Regions from separate parts of the Brachybacterium sp. ACRRE genome, predicted to be linked through region 3. Evidence: riboswitches for the same ligand, from Rfam matches in the RefSeq annotation. Region 3 holds a riboswitch; each other region holds the start of a gene.
What was found. Region 3 has a riboswitch for thiamine pyrophosphate ahead of thiD (bifunctional hydroxymethylpyrimidine kinase/phosphomethylpyrimidine kinase). Riboswitches for the same ligand answer to the same signal wherever they lie in the genome.

Region 1: linked by a shared signal. The riboswitch ahead of MHY49_RS04550 (ECF transporter S component) and the one ahead of thiD (bifunctional hydroxymethylpyrimidine kinase/phosphomethylpyrimidine kinase) in region 3 are both predicted to bind thiamine pyrophosphate.
Region 2: linked by a shared signal. The riboswitch ahead of MHY49_RS01945 (MFS transporter) and the one ahead of thiD (bifunctional hydroxymethylpyrimidine kinase/phosphomethylpyrimidine kinase) in region 3 are both predicted to bind thiamine pyrophosphate.

The regions. Positions count from the first base shown of each region.
Region 1 covers NZ_JAKRMO010000010.1:551-5,022, reverse strand. The annotation lists gene MHY49_RS04560 (M13 family metallopeptidase) at 1-1,526, shown strand, start outside; gene MHY49_RS04555 (hypothetical protein) at 1,534-2,112, shown strand; TPP riboswitch at 2,417-2,523, shown strand; gene MHY49_RS04550 (ECF transporter S component) at 2,599-3,339, shown strand; partial or broken gene MHY49_RS04545 (ABC transporter ATP-binding protein) at 3,336-4,472, shown strand, end outside.
Region 2 covers NZ_JAKRMO010000004.1:32,789-37,260, reverse strand. The annotation lists gene MHY49_RS01950 (hydroxyethylthiazole kinase) at 1-919, opposite strand, end outside; gene MHY49_RS01945 (MFS transporter) at 916-2,331, opposite strand; TPP riboswitch at 2,323-2,415, opposite strand; gene orn (oligoribonuclease) at 2,477-4,399, shown strand; gene MHY49_RS01930 (thiamine-binding protein) at 4,439-4,472, opposite strand, start outside.
Region 3 covers NZ_JAKRMO010000027.1:11,331-15,802, reverse strand. The annotation lists gene thiM (hydroxyethylthiazole kinase) at 1-161, shown strand, start outside; gene thiE (thiamine phosphate synthase) at 158-826, shown strand; gene thiD (bifunctional hydroxymethylpyrimidine kinase/phosphomethylpyrimidine kinase) at 853-1,731, opposite strand; TPP riboswitch at 1,775-1,894, opposite strand; gene MHY49_RS09575 (NAD(P)/FAD-dependent oxidoreductase) at 1,901-3,004, opposite strand; gene MHY49_RS09570 (helix-turn-helix transcriptional regulator) at 3,096-3,674, shown strand; gene MHY49_RS09565 (CsbD family protein) at 3,774-3,983, opposite strand; gene MHY49_RS09560 (cold-shock protein) at 4,198-4,401, opposite strand.

The sequences.
Region 1 (4,472 bases), on a different contig from region 3:
CGATCCGCGAGGCCTACGTCGGCCATCTCGCGCGCCTCGCCGACCTCGCGTCCCTGCCCGACCGCGAGGGACTCGTCGCCGGGGACTCGGACGAGCTGGCCCGCGCAGTCATGGACTTCGAGACGCGGCTCGCGGCGTGCCACGTGGACCGGGTGCGCCTGCGCGACAGCGAGAAGTCGAACAACCCGATGGACGCCGCGCAGCGGGAATCCCTCGCCCCCGCGTTCCCCTGGGACGCGTACGTCCAGGGCACGGGCGCGCCCGCCGGCGCCTTCGACGTGGTCTGCGTGAGCCAGCCCGAGTTCGTCGAGGCCGTCGCCCCGCTGCTCGCGGCCGAGGACCTCGCCGTGCTGCGCACCTGGGCCGCCCTGCACACCGTCGGCGCCTTCGCCCCGTACCTCTCCTCTGCCTTCGTCGAGGAGGACTTCGACTTCTCCGGGCGCACCCTCTCCGGCGCCGAGCAGCTGCGCGAGCGCTGGAAGCGCGGCATCTCGCTGGTCGAGGGTGCCGTCGGCTTCGCGATCGGACAGGACTACGTCGCCCGGCACTTTCCGCCGGACCACAAGGCGCGCATGCAGGAGCTGGTCGGCGCGCTGCTGGACGCCTACCGCGAGTCGATCTCGACGCTCGCGTGGATGACGCCGGGCACCCGCGAGAAGGCCCTCGCCAAGCTCGAGCTGTTCACCCCGAAGATCGCCTACCCCGACGTGTGGCGCACCTACGAGGGTCTGGTGCTGGACCCGCACGACCTCGTCGCCTCGGTGCGCGCCGCCCGCATGCACGATGCCGCCCATGACTTCGCGAAGCTCGACGGGCCCGTCGACCGCGACGAGTGGCACATGACCCCGCAGACGGTCAACGCCTACTACAACCCGGGAGCGAACGAGATCGTCTTCCCCGCCGCGATCCTCGAGCCGCCGTTCTTCGACGCCGAGGCCGAGGACGCCGTGAACTTCGGCGGCATCGGCGCCGTGATCGGCCACGAGATCGGGCACGGCTTCGACGACCAGGGCTCCAAGTACGACGGCGAGGGGAACCTGCGCTCCTGGTGGACTGACGAGGACCGCGAGGCCTTCGAGCAGCGCACCCGTGCGCTCATCGACCAGTTCGACGCCCTCACCCCGCGCGTGCTGCGCGAGCAGGCTGAGGCGAAGGCGTCAGACGCGACCGACGGCGACGATGAGCTGCCCCATGTCAACGGCAGCCTCACGATCGGCGAGAACATCGGCGACCTGGGCGGGCTCACCATCGCGATCAAGGCCTACCTCGCGCGCTCCGGCGGGAACCCGCCGCGCCTGGACGACATGAGCGGACTGCAGCGCGTGTTCTGGTCCTGGGCCACGGTGTGGCGCGCGAAGTCCCGCGCGCAGGATGCGGCGCGCATGCTGGCGATCGACCCGCACTCCCCCGCCGAGTTCCGCTGCAATGCGATCGCGAGCAACCTCGACGCCTTCCACGCGGCCTTCGACGTGCGCGAGGACGACGCGATGTACCGCGCGCCCGAAGAGCGCGTGAGCATCTGGTGAGGACGGCGTGAGCAGGCCCGAGGCGCCCTTCCACGTGGGGCGGACGACGCCCGGCGCGGTGGGCTGGACCCGCATCGGCATGAGCGTCGTGATCGGCGTCGGCATCGCCGGGTACGCGCTCGCCTGGGCGCGGGGCGAGACGGTCGTGCTGGGCCTGGTGCTCGCCCTGGCCGTGCTCGTGTACGCCTTCTGGTCGTGGATGCGGCTGTCCACCCGGTTCGTGGTCGACGGGGGCGGGGTGACCGTGAGCCTCGGAGGCTTCCTGCCGCGCCCCGCCTGGCCCGTCGCCGACTTCCGCACCGTGCAGCTGCGCCGCATCCCGGGAGAGTCGCTCGGCGCGACGGTGGGCGGGCTCGGCTGGCGCCGCGGCCGCGTGATCTCGCCCGAGAACGGGAGCATCGAGGCGCTGCCCGGCCGCAAGGTCTTCACCACCGGCGAGCAGCGGTCCTCCTACCGCCTGATGGTCTCGCGCCCCGGGACCCTCGTGGAGATCATCGGCCGCGAGGGCACCCACTTCCTGCTCTCCCCCGACGATCCCCGCGCCGCCGCCGAGGCGATCGACCAGGCCATCCGCGCCCGCCGCTGATCCGCGCGCGCTGAAGCCCCGCCGACCGCTCGTCGGCCCATCCGCGCCCCGCCGGCGTCGCGAGAAGTACGAAACGGTTGCCATGAGCGCTCTTGGCAACCGTTTCGTACTTCTCGCGCCCCTTCGCCCCTTCGCCCCTTCGCCCCTTCGCCCGTTCGCCGGTTCGGCCGTTCGGGAGCGGGTCGGGACGGGACCGTCGGATCCCGTCGCCTCGCACGAGTCGTCGGGCGTCGGCCGACCCGGGCGATCTGGCGCACATCCCGAGGGCGCACCGACCGCCCCGCGCGATATCATCGACGCTGACATCCACAGACAGGGGAGCACCGCAGAGGTGCTGAGAGTGCGCACAGAGCGCAGACCCTCGAACCTGATCCGGTTCAGACCGGCGTAGGGAGTCGGGATTCTTCTGCGATGTCCGCCGCGCCGGATCTCTGCATCCGGGGCCGACGGGCCTCGCGGCCCCTTCCGCATCGGAAGGAGAACCAGATGTCGACCAGTTCCACCCCCGCCGCCTCGTCCGCGCGCGCCGAGAAGACCGCGGCGACCGGCGGAGCACCGGCACCTGCCCAGTCACCCGCACAGGCGTCTGCACCGGCATCGGCACCGGCACCCGCACCGGCGAGCGACGCCCTCGCACGTCGGCCGCTGCCGGCCTACCGCACCGTGGACCTCGTGCTGACGGTCGCGATCGGCGTCGTCTTCGCCTTCGTGTTCCTCGCCTGGGGCCAGGTGTACACGCTCTTCACCCCGCTGCAGGCCGTCCTGCCCCCGTCGGTGGGGCTGCTCGCGGGCGTGTGGTTCCTGCCTGCGCTGGTGGCGATGCTCATCGTGCGCCGTCCCGGCGCCGCCGTGCTGGCGGAGGTCATCGCCGCCGTCCTCGAGATGGTCCTCGGCGGGCAGTGGGGCATCGGCACCGTGGTCAGCGGCCTGCTGCAGGGCGGAGGCGTCGAGATCGCGTTCCTCGTCACCGCCTACCGCCGCTTCACCCTGCCCGTGGCGATCGCCGGCGGCGCACTCTCGGGGATCCTCGAATGGGTCTACGAGCGCTTCTCCTACTACCCCGAGTGGTCCTGGGCCTCGGCCTGGGCGCTGCTGGGCTTCTTCATCGTCTCCGGCGCGTTGCTGTGCGGGGTGCTGGGGTGGCTGATCGTGCGCGCCCTCGGTGCGACCGGCGCCCTGAGCGCCTTCCCGGCAGGGCGCCAGTGGGGACGGCGGTCGCGCGCATGAGCGCGGGGCCGACGGTGCTCGGGGCGACCTCTGGGGCCGACGGGACGACCGCTGGGGCCGACAGGACGCTCGGCGACGCGGCTCCCGACGGAACGGGTCCCGCCTCCCACGCCGCCGTGCCGCTCGGTCTCGACGCCGTCACCTGGACACCGTCGACCCGCTCCCACCCGACGATCGACGACCTCACCCTGCACATCCCGGCCGGCCAGCGCGTGCTGCTCACGGGACCCAGCGGCGGCGGCAAGTCGACCGTGCTCCGGGCCCTCACGGGCCTGCTCGACACCAGCACGGGCGACCTCGCGGGCGATGCCACCGGCCCCACCCGGCCGGGCGAGCGCGGACTGCTCCTGCAGCAGCCGCTGCACGCCCTGATCGGCGGGAGCGTCGGCCGAGACGCGGCCTTCGGTCCCGAGAACGCGGCGCTGGACCGCGAGGAGATCCAGCGCCGCGTGACCTCCGCCCTGCACGCGGCGCGCGTCGGGCTGGACGCCGCGACCTCGCCGTGGGATCTCAGCGGCGGGCAGCAGCAGAGGCTCGCCCTCGCCGGCTCCCTGGCGCTGGATCCCGGTGCGCTGCTGCTGGACGAGCCGCTGAGCATGCTCGATCGGCCGACGGCCCGCGAGGTCCGCGCCGCGATCCTGGATGCGGTCGGCGATCGCACCCTGGTGGTCGCCGACCACGACGCCGACGGCTGGGCCCCGCACGTGGACCGCGTGATCGTGCTCGGAGCGCAGGCGCACGTGCTCGCGGACGGCGCTCCCGACGACGTCCTCGAGCAGCCCGATCCGGCCGCCATGCCCGATCCGGCCGCCGCTCCCGACCCGACCGCCATGCCGGCCTCTGCGCGCGCATCCGGCACGTCCGGCACACCGGTGCTGTCGCTCTCGAGAGTCTCGATCGCGCGACGGCGACGACGGGACGAGGCCCGGGGGAAGCGGACCGTCGCCTCTCCCCTCCTCGACGGCCTCGACCTGGCCGTCCCCGCAGGATGTGTCGCGGTCCTCACCGGGCCGAGCGGCAGCGGCAAGACCACGCTGCTGCGCACGATCCTGGGCCTCGCCGACCCGGCCGGAGGACACCTCGAGCGTCCCGAGCCCTCGAGGATCGCCTTCGTCCCTCAGGAGCCCGAGCAC
Region 2 (4,472 bases), on a different contig from region 3:
CCTCCTCGGCGGTCTGCAGGGCGTGCTCGCCGATCTCGTCCAGGGCATCGAGCAGGGCGGTGCGAAAGGCACCGGGCCGCGGCGCGCGCCGGGCGGCGCGCTCCCCCGCGACGTCGAGCCACACGGTCGCGGCGTGAGCGGAGCGAGCGGCACGAGCTGCGAATTCCGATGTCCCGACGGGCGGGTCGACGGGCCCGATCCTCTCCACCGCGACGAGGCACGCGGCGGTGAGCGCCCCGAGCAGACAGCCGGTGCCGGTCACCCGGGTGAGCAGCGGGTGGCCCCGACGGACCTCGATCTTCGGTGTGCCGTCCTCACCGGAATCGCCCGCACCCGCACCCGCGCCCGCGCTCGCGTCCGCCCCAACGATCCGGTCGACGGGCCCTGAGACGGCCACCGCCCCGTCGGTGAGGGCGACGATCTCGCGGGCGGCGCCACGAGCGCTCTCAGTTCCGTCGCTCGCGTCGGCCCCGCGTCCGCCGGACCCTCCGCGCAGGGCGAGGACCTCCGACGCGTTTCCGCGCACCACGTTCGGACGCAGCCCCACGAGCTCGCAGGCGAGGGCCGTGCGCACGGGCGGGAGCCCGATCGCGGTCGGATCGAGCACCCAGGGGTGACCGGCCGCGATGCTCGCGAACACGGTCGCGGGGATGCCCGCCATCGCATCGGTGCTGAGGGTCCCGAGGTTCACGAGCAGCGCGTCGGCCGCCTCCGTGACCACGGGCGCCTCGGACTCGGTCTCCGTCATCATCGGGCGGGCACCCGCGGCGAGCAGGCCGTCGGCCACGATGCCCATCGACACCGTCGCGGTGAGGCAGTGGACGAGCGGCGGGCACCGGCGCACCTCGGCGATCACCGGGGCGACCGCGCGCAGGTCCGCATCGTCGTCGTGCTCGTGCGGTTGCTCGTCGCGGCTCATCGCCCGCTCCCGCGGCCGTCCCGCGCGGCGACGGCGTCGAGGTCCCGATCGATCTCCACCGCGGACAGCCGCGGTCCGATCGCCGCGCCGAGGACGAGGAGGATCCCGCCGAGCACGAGCAGCGAAAGCACCGCGGCGCGCGGCCCGAGCAGCGCCGAGAGCCCGGGCAGGTAGAACGGGTAGAGCGCGGGCAGGATCAGCGAGAGGCTGTAGCCCATCCCGTAGCCCGTGGACCGCACCGACGTCGGGAAGCGCTCGGAGAGGTAGGCGGAGACCGGCCCGTACGCGGCGACGGTGACGACCTGGAGCGCCGCGGCGAGCACGGCCGCACCGGCCAGCGTGCTCGAGCCCACCGCCGTCCACCACAGCACCGGGCCCAGCACGGTCGCCGCGATCCCCCACCCGATGAGAAGTCGGCGCCTGCCGGTGCTCGTGGAGAGATGCCCGGCGAGCGCCATCGCGAGCGCCTGCGCGCACGAGGCGATGCCCATCGCGACCGAGACGCTGGTCGCCGGAAGGCCCGTGTCCTCGCCGAGCTGGGCGGTGAGCATGATGACGGTCGTGTTCGTGAGCAGCCACAGCCCCGTCATCAGGGTGAAGACCTGCCAGAAGGCGCGCGCCCAGCGTCCGCGCAGCATGGCCGCGATGCCCGTGACGGCGGGCTCGTCCGTCGGCTCGGGCCCCTGGGGCCGTTCGCGCTCGCGCCGGGCGATCGGCGCGTCGACCACGTGCCGTCGGTAGTAGACCAGCATGCCGAGGGAGGCGAGCGCCCCGAGCACGAACAGCGCGCGCCAGCCCCAGGCGGCATAGGCGTCGGGCCCCAGGACCAGGAGCAGCGCGGCGGTCGCGAAGGCGATCGCGGCCTGCGCCCACGGCGCCATCGAGAGGATGAGCCCGCTCATGAGGCCGCGCCGGCGCGGGGCCGACCATTCCATGGCCAGGGGGATCGCGGCCGAGTACTCGCCGGCCACGAAGATCCCGCCGAGGAAGCGCAGGCAGAGGATCAGGCCGATCGTCCCCGCACCCAGCAGCTCATGGGTGGGCATGGCGGCGATCAGCAGGGCGCAGGCGGCCGTGCCGGTGATCGCGACCTTCGTGGTGCGCGTGCGCCCCAGGCGGTCCGAGATCCTGCCGAAGACCATGCCGCCGACGGGCCTGCCCAGCATCATCGCGATCACCACGATCGCTCCCGTGGTGGCGGCGATCCCCGGGCCCGCGACGACGGCGAGCGCCGGGGTCAGCGCGGTGAGCGGCAGGAACACGTGGACGTTGTCGATGAAGTTGCCGACCACCCCGGCGCGCAGTGCGGCGCGGCCCTCGGGCGGCAGCTGCGGCATCGGCGTCGGCCCGGCCGGCGGCGGGTGGGCCGCGGCGGCGATCGTGGGCGGGCTCTCGGGCAGACGTGACCGCATGGCGGACATCCCTTCGTCAGTGCGAACTGCATCAGGTTCCACGGGTGTGATCTCAGCGCGCGCGGCGCACCCCGTGTCCGGCGCGCCAGTATTCCAGAGGCGCCAGCGGGGCCGCGGCGCCGTCCGCGGCGACTACCCTTGCCACGTGAGCACTTCGAATCGTGGAACCGCCGACCGCATCGTCTGGGTCGACTGCGAGATGACCGGACTGGACAAGGAGAAGGACGCGCTCGTCGAGATCGCCGTCCTGGTCACCGATGGTGACCTCAACATCCTCGGGGAGGGCGTGGACGTCGTCGTCAGGCCCCCGGCCGAGGCGCTGGAGCAGATGGGCGACTTCGTGCGCACCATGCACACGAATTCCGGGCTGCTGGAGGAGCTGGACGCGGGCATCACCCTCGAGGCCGCGCAGGAGCAGTGCCTGGCCTACGTGCGCGAGCACTGCCCGGAGGCCGGCAAGGCGCCGCTCGCGGGCAACTCCGTGGGCACCGACCGCGTCTTCCTCGACAAGGACGTGCCGGAGTTCGCCGCCTGGCTCTCCTACCGCACGATCGACGTCTCGAGCCTCAAGGAGCTCGCCAAGCGCTGGTTCCCCCGCGTCTTCTACAACACGCCCGCCAAGCACGGGGGCCACCGCGCCCTCGCCGACATCCGCGAGTCCATCCAGGAGCTCAAGTACTACCGCGAGGTGCTGTTCGTGGCCGACCCGGGGCCGACGACCGCGCAGGCCCAGGCCGCCGCGCGCACCTTCGAGCTCACGGCCGACGGCGAGAGCGCCGACGGGTCCGACGAGGCGGCCGCAGGCGCGGCGGGCTCCTCCGCACCGGCGGTGCCGTGGCTGCAGCGCGCCACCCATCGCACCTGGCTGGACTCCGAGGGCGAGGAGCTCCTCGTCTTCGGCGCCGAGTCGCTGCGGGAGGACGGCGGCTTCGGCTGGCTCGACGAGAACGGCGAGCTCGACGGCGACAAGCCGGCCGAGCTCTGGGTGACCTGCCGCATGACCCACTGCTTCGCGCTCGCCACGATGCTGGGCAGCCCCGAGTACGGGCGCTTCGTGGACCACGGCATCGAGTCCCTGCGCACCGTCTTCAAGGACGAGGAGCACGGCGGCTGGTTCTCGAAGATCGCCGGGGAGACCGTCATCGACGACGCCAAGGAGGCCTACGCGCACGCGTTCGTGGTGCTCGCGGCCGCCTCCGCGTCCGCCGCCGGACGCCCGCACGCCGCGGAGCTGCTCGAGGAGGCCCTGGGCGTCCTCGACGAGAAGTTCTACGACGAGGAGGCGGGGATGAGCGTGGACACCTTCGACCGCGCCTTCGCCGTCTGCGAGGAGTACCGGGGCATCAACGCGAACATGCACACGACCGAGGCCCTGCTCGCCGCGGCCGATGTCACCGGGGAGCGCCGCTGGCTGGACCGCGCCGTGGGCATCATGACCCGGGCGATCGACGAGTTCGCGCGCGAGCAGGACTGGCTGCTGCCGGAGCACTTCGACACCTCGTGGAACCCGATCCTCGACTACAACGAGGACAAGCCGGCCGATCCGTTCCGTCCCTACGGCGCGACCGTCGGCCATTGGCTCGAGTGGTCCCGCCTGGTGCTGCACGGGCGCGCCGCGCTGCTCGCGAAGGACGGCGAGGCACCCGACTGGATGCTCGAGGCCGCGAATGCCCTGATGGGGAGGGCCGACGACGCCTTCGGCATGGACGGCGAGCCCGGCTTCCCCTACACGGTGGACTGGGACGGCACGCCCGTGGTGCACGAGCGCATGCACTGGGTCGCCGCCGAGGCGACCGCCGCCGCGGCCGTGATGTTCCAGGTGACGGGCGACCGGAAGTGGGCCGACCGCTACCAGGCCTGGTGGGAGTACGTCAGCGAGTTCCTGCTGGATCCCGAGCGGGGCAGCTGGCACCACGAGCTGGACCGGCGCAACCAGCCCCAGGCGCGCACCTGGGAGGGCAAGCCGGACATCTACCACGCCTACCAGGCCACGCTCATCCCGCGACTGCCCGTCACCCCGACCATGGCCGCCGCGGTCCGCGACGGCCTGGTCGACGAGATCGGCTGATTCGGCCTGGCGGCGCCGCTCTCACATGCGGCGCCGCCCTCAGTTCCGGTCGAGGGCGGCGTCGAGGCGCTCG
Region 3 (4,472 bases):
GGCCGGGCACCTTCGCGCCCCGGCTGCTCGACGCCCTCGCTGCGATCGGCCCGGACGAGCTCCGAGCGCCGGGCCGCCTGCACGTCGGCGCCGCGACTCCGGGCGGTACCGGGGATCACGGCGACACCGTGGATCAGGGCGACGGGGGCGAGGCGGCATGAGGCCCTCGAGCGAGGAGCTCGGCCTGTACCTCGTCACCGACGCCGCGCTGTGCGGTGCGCGCGGCATCGTCCGCACGGTCGAGCTCGCCGTCGAGGGCGGCGCGCGGGTGGTGCAGCTGCGGGAGAAGCACGCGGACCTCGCCGAGCACGTGCGCCTCCTGGAGCGTCTCGCGCGGGTGATCGATGCGCGTGCGCTGCTGCTGGTGAACGACCGTGTGGACGCCGCCGTGGCGGCGCGCGAGCGCGGGATCCGCGTGGACGGCGTGCATCTGGGGCAGGGCGACGAGGACGTGCGCCGTGCCCGCGATCTGCTCGGGCCCGACGCCGTCATCGGGCTCAGCGCGAACACGTCGGCGCACCTGGACGCCGTGGCCGCACTGCCCGAGGGCACCGTCGACCACGTGGGCATCGGCGCGATCCGCGCGACCGCCACCAAGGCGGATCATCCGCCGGCCCTCGGCATCGAGGGGTTCGCGCTGCTCGCGGCCGCCTCCCCGGTGCCGAGCGTCGCGATCGGCGGGATCACTGCGGCCGACGTCCCGGCCCTGCGGCGCGCGGGCGCCTCGGGCTGCGCGGTGGTCTCGGCGGTCTGCGCGGCCGACGATCCCCTGCGCGCGGCACGGGTGCTCTGCGCGGCCTGGAGCGGAGCCGCATCGGATCAGTGAGCGGGGCCCTCGCCCGTGGGAAGGAGTCAGCGATCCGGCGTCGCCTCGCCGTCCCACAGCTCGAAGAAGTGGTGCAGCGGCCCGTGGCCGCGGCCCACGTCGAGGCGGTCGCTCGCGGCGAGCGCTCCGTGGAGGTACTCCTTGGCGCCCCGCACGGCGTCCTCGACGGACATGCGCGGCAGCCGGGCGGCGATCGCCGCGGAGAGCGTGCAGCCGGTGCCGTGGTCGTTGGTGGTCTCGATGCGCGGGGCGGGCAGCTCGAGGATGCCCTCGCTCCCGCACAGCAGGTCGGTGCTGGTGGGCGACCCCTCGAGGTGGCCGCCCTTGAGGAGGACGCTGCGCGGTCCGAGGGCCAGCAGGTCGTGGGCGCGCCGACGCATCTCCGCCTCGCTCCAGTCGGGCTCCTCCCCCAGCAGCACCGCGGCCTCGGGCAGGTTCGGGGTGAGGACGTCGGCGAGGGGCACGAGCTGCTCGCGCACGGCGTCGACCGCGTCCTCGTCCAGGAGGCGGTCGCCGCTCTTGGCGACCATCACGGGGTCCAGGACGATCCTGCGCGCGCCGTGGCGGCGCAGGCGCTCGGCGATCACCTCCGTGATCGCGGCGTTCGCGACCATGCCGATCTTCACGGCGTCCACCTGCACGTCCTCGAGGACCGCGTCGATCTGCTCGCCGACGAACTCCGGATCGAGCGCGACGACCCCGCGCACCCCCTGCGTGTTCTGGGCGACGACGGCGGTCACCACGGCCATCCCGAAGGCGCGCTGGGCGGCGAAGGCCTTGAGGTCCGCGTGGATGCCCGCGCCACCCGTCGGGTCGGTCCCCGCGATCGAGAGGACGTTGGGGATGCGACCGGTGGCGGGTTCGCCGGGGGACGGCGCGCTGGGACTGGGGGCGCTGGTGCTCACGATGCCTCTTCCACGAGACCGGCGGGGAGGGCGCTCAGCGGTTCCGTCCCTGCGCCGGCATGATCCGGATCAGGTGCTCAGGGTCTCCACGCCGTCGCCGCCCCGCGCTCCTGCGCATCGCGTGACCAGTGGACTCTCAGCCCCTTGCCGGGACTCCCCTCGGTGCCACTCACGCTAGCAGGGAGAGGCTCCCGTCGGCGGCCTCGCCCACCGTGCGCGAGCGCAGCGCGGCGTCGGTGTCGGCAGTGGCGAGGTCGGCATTGATGTGCGCTCCGGCGAGCGCGCCCGCGGCCGCCGCGGCACCCACCTGCGCGGTCGGGTCGGTGACGTTCCCCGCGACCCAGACGCCCGGGACCTCGCTCACCCCGGCCATCGCCGACGGCACCTTCGCCCCCATCCCCGGGATCTCCTCGACGCGCAGGCCCAGACCCTCGAGCCCGTCGAGGCGAGGGGTCATCGTGGTCGCGACGGCCAGCACGCGGCGCGCGATCACCTCCCCGCTCGCCAGGCGCACGCCCGCGATGCGGGGTGCGCGCTCCCCCTCGACGGCGGACGCGTCGGGGGCGGCTCCGTCGTCGGCGATCACCTCGGCCACCTCCTCGTCGATCACGCGGATCCCGCGGGCGGACATCCTCGCGCGGGTCCGGGCGTCGAGCGCGGTGCCGCGGGCGAAGAAGGCGATGTCGTCGCTGAGCTGGCGGAACAGCCACGCCTGGTGCGCCGACATCGGGCCCGAGGCGAGGATGCCGATCGGCTCGTCGCGCACCTCCCAGCCGTGGCAGTAGGGGCAGTGGACGACGCCGCTCCCCCAGTGCCGGGCGAGCCCCGGGATCGCGGGCAGCTCGTCGCGCACGCCGGTCGCGACGAGGAGTCGCCGGGCGCGCAGTGCGCGACCGTCCTCGAGGGTGAGGTCGAAGCCGCCCTCGACGCCGTCGACCCTCCAGTCCGGCCGCACCGAGGCGACGCGGCCCTGCACGACGGTCCCGCCGTAGCTCTCGACCTCGTCGCGCCCGCGTGCCAGGAGCTCGGCGGGCGGCGTGCCCTCGCGGCCCAGCAGCCCGTGGACGCCCTCCGCCGGGGCGTTGCGCGGGTCCCCCGCGTCCACGACGATCACGCGGCGGCGGGAACGGGCGAGCATGAGTGCGCCGTTCAGTCCGGCGGCGCCGCCGCCGATGACGACGACGTCCGCGGCGGGATCCGCCGCGCCGCGTGCCGGGGAGCCGTCGCGGGCGCTGGTGCCTGCGGATGCAGCGGTGATGTCTCGGGGGTCCATGGATGCCTCCTCCTGCCCGCGGGGCGGGCCGATCGTCGTGTACGACGTCGACACTAGGCATTGATTGCCTATACGGCATACTCTCTTGCCTATGACGCAAGAAGATGCCGCGATCGAGACCCTCGTGCGCAAACGGATCCGGGCGCTGCGCGTCTCGCGCGGGTGGTCGCTCGGCGATCTGGCGGAGCGCGCCCGGATGAGCCCGTCGTCCCTGAGCCGGATCGAGGGCGGGACTCGGCGCCTGGCCCTGGATCAGCTGATCACGCTGGCCCGAGCCCTGGACACGACCCTGGACGAGCTCGTGGACTCCGGCGCGGACGACGCGGTCTCGAGTCCCACGCTCGACGGACCGAGGGGCGCGATGCGCTGGACGATCCGGGGCCAGCCGGATCTCTCGGTGATCCGTCAGCGGCTCACGGAGCCGCCCTCGGCGCCCTCGGCCATGCGGGCGCACACGGGGCGCGAATGGTTCGTGGTGCTCTCGGGGACGGCGACGCTGCTGCTGGGCGACCGGCGGCTGCGGGTCGAGAAGAACCAGGCGGCGGAGTTCCCGACGATGCTCCCGCATGCGATCGGCGCCGAAGGGGGCAGACCCTGCGAGATCCTGGGCGTCTTCGACCGGGAGGCACGGCGCGAGCACAGCGGGCCGCCCTCCGCGTCGGCGAGCTGAGTCGGCCGGGCTCCGCAGGCCACGACGCGAAAGAGCCCCCGCCCGGCGCATGCCGGACGGGGGCTCCTCTCGGAGTACTGGGACTCCGGGCGACGAGTCTTACTCGCCGTCCTTCTTGCCGGTGAGGCCGTTCAGGGCACCCTTCACGGAGTCCTTGACGTCCTGGACCTTGTCCTCGAGGCCGGCGCGCGCCTGCTGCACCTTGCCCTCCGACTCGGCCTCCTTGTCACCGGTCAGCTTGCCGAGGCCCTCCTTGGCCTTGCCGCCCAGCTGATCCGCCGTGTTCTCGAACTTCTCATCCGCACTCATCAGTGCCTCCCTCGCTGTCGGATGTCCTGCTCGTACCCTTGCGAGTATAGGGACGAAGGCCGGACGGCGGGCGAGTTCCACCTGGCCGCGAGCTGAACGCGGTCGCGCCCCGCCCTCCGCCGATGAGGGCGGAGGACGGGGCGCGGTGCACGCGATGCGTGCGACTCCCGGAACGAGGCGGCGGGCGGACCCGCCCCTCAGCTCAGGAGGAGGTTCAGGCCGGCTGGATGTTGGTCGCGGTCAGGCCGCGATCCGTGCGCTCGGTGTCGAAGGAGACCTTCTGGTCCTCCTCGAGGTTGCGGTAGCCGGAGCCGGCGATGTTGCTGAAGTGGGCGAAGACGTCGGCCGAGCCGTCGTCGGGGGCGATGAAGCCGTACCCCTTCTCGGAGTTGAACCACTTCACGGTGCCTGTAGTCATGCAGTCTTTCCTTCGGTGTGCAGAGAGCAGATGCCCTCTGTGCGGTCACGACGAGATCTCCGCCGTGCGCC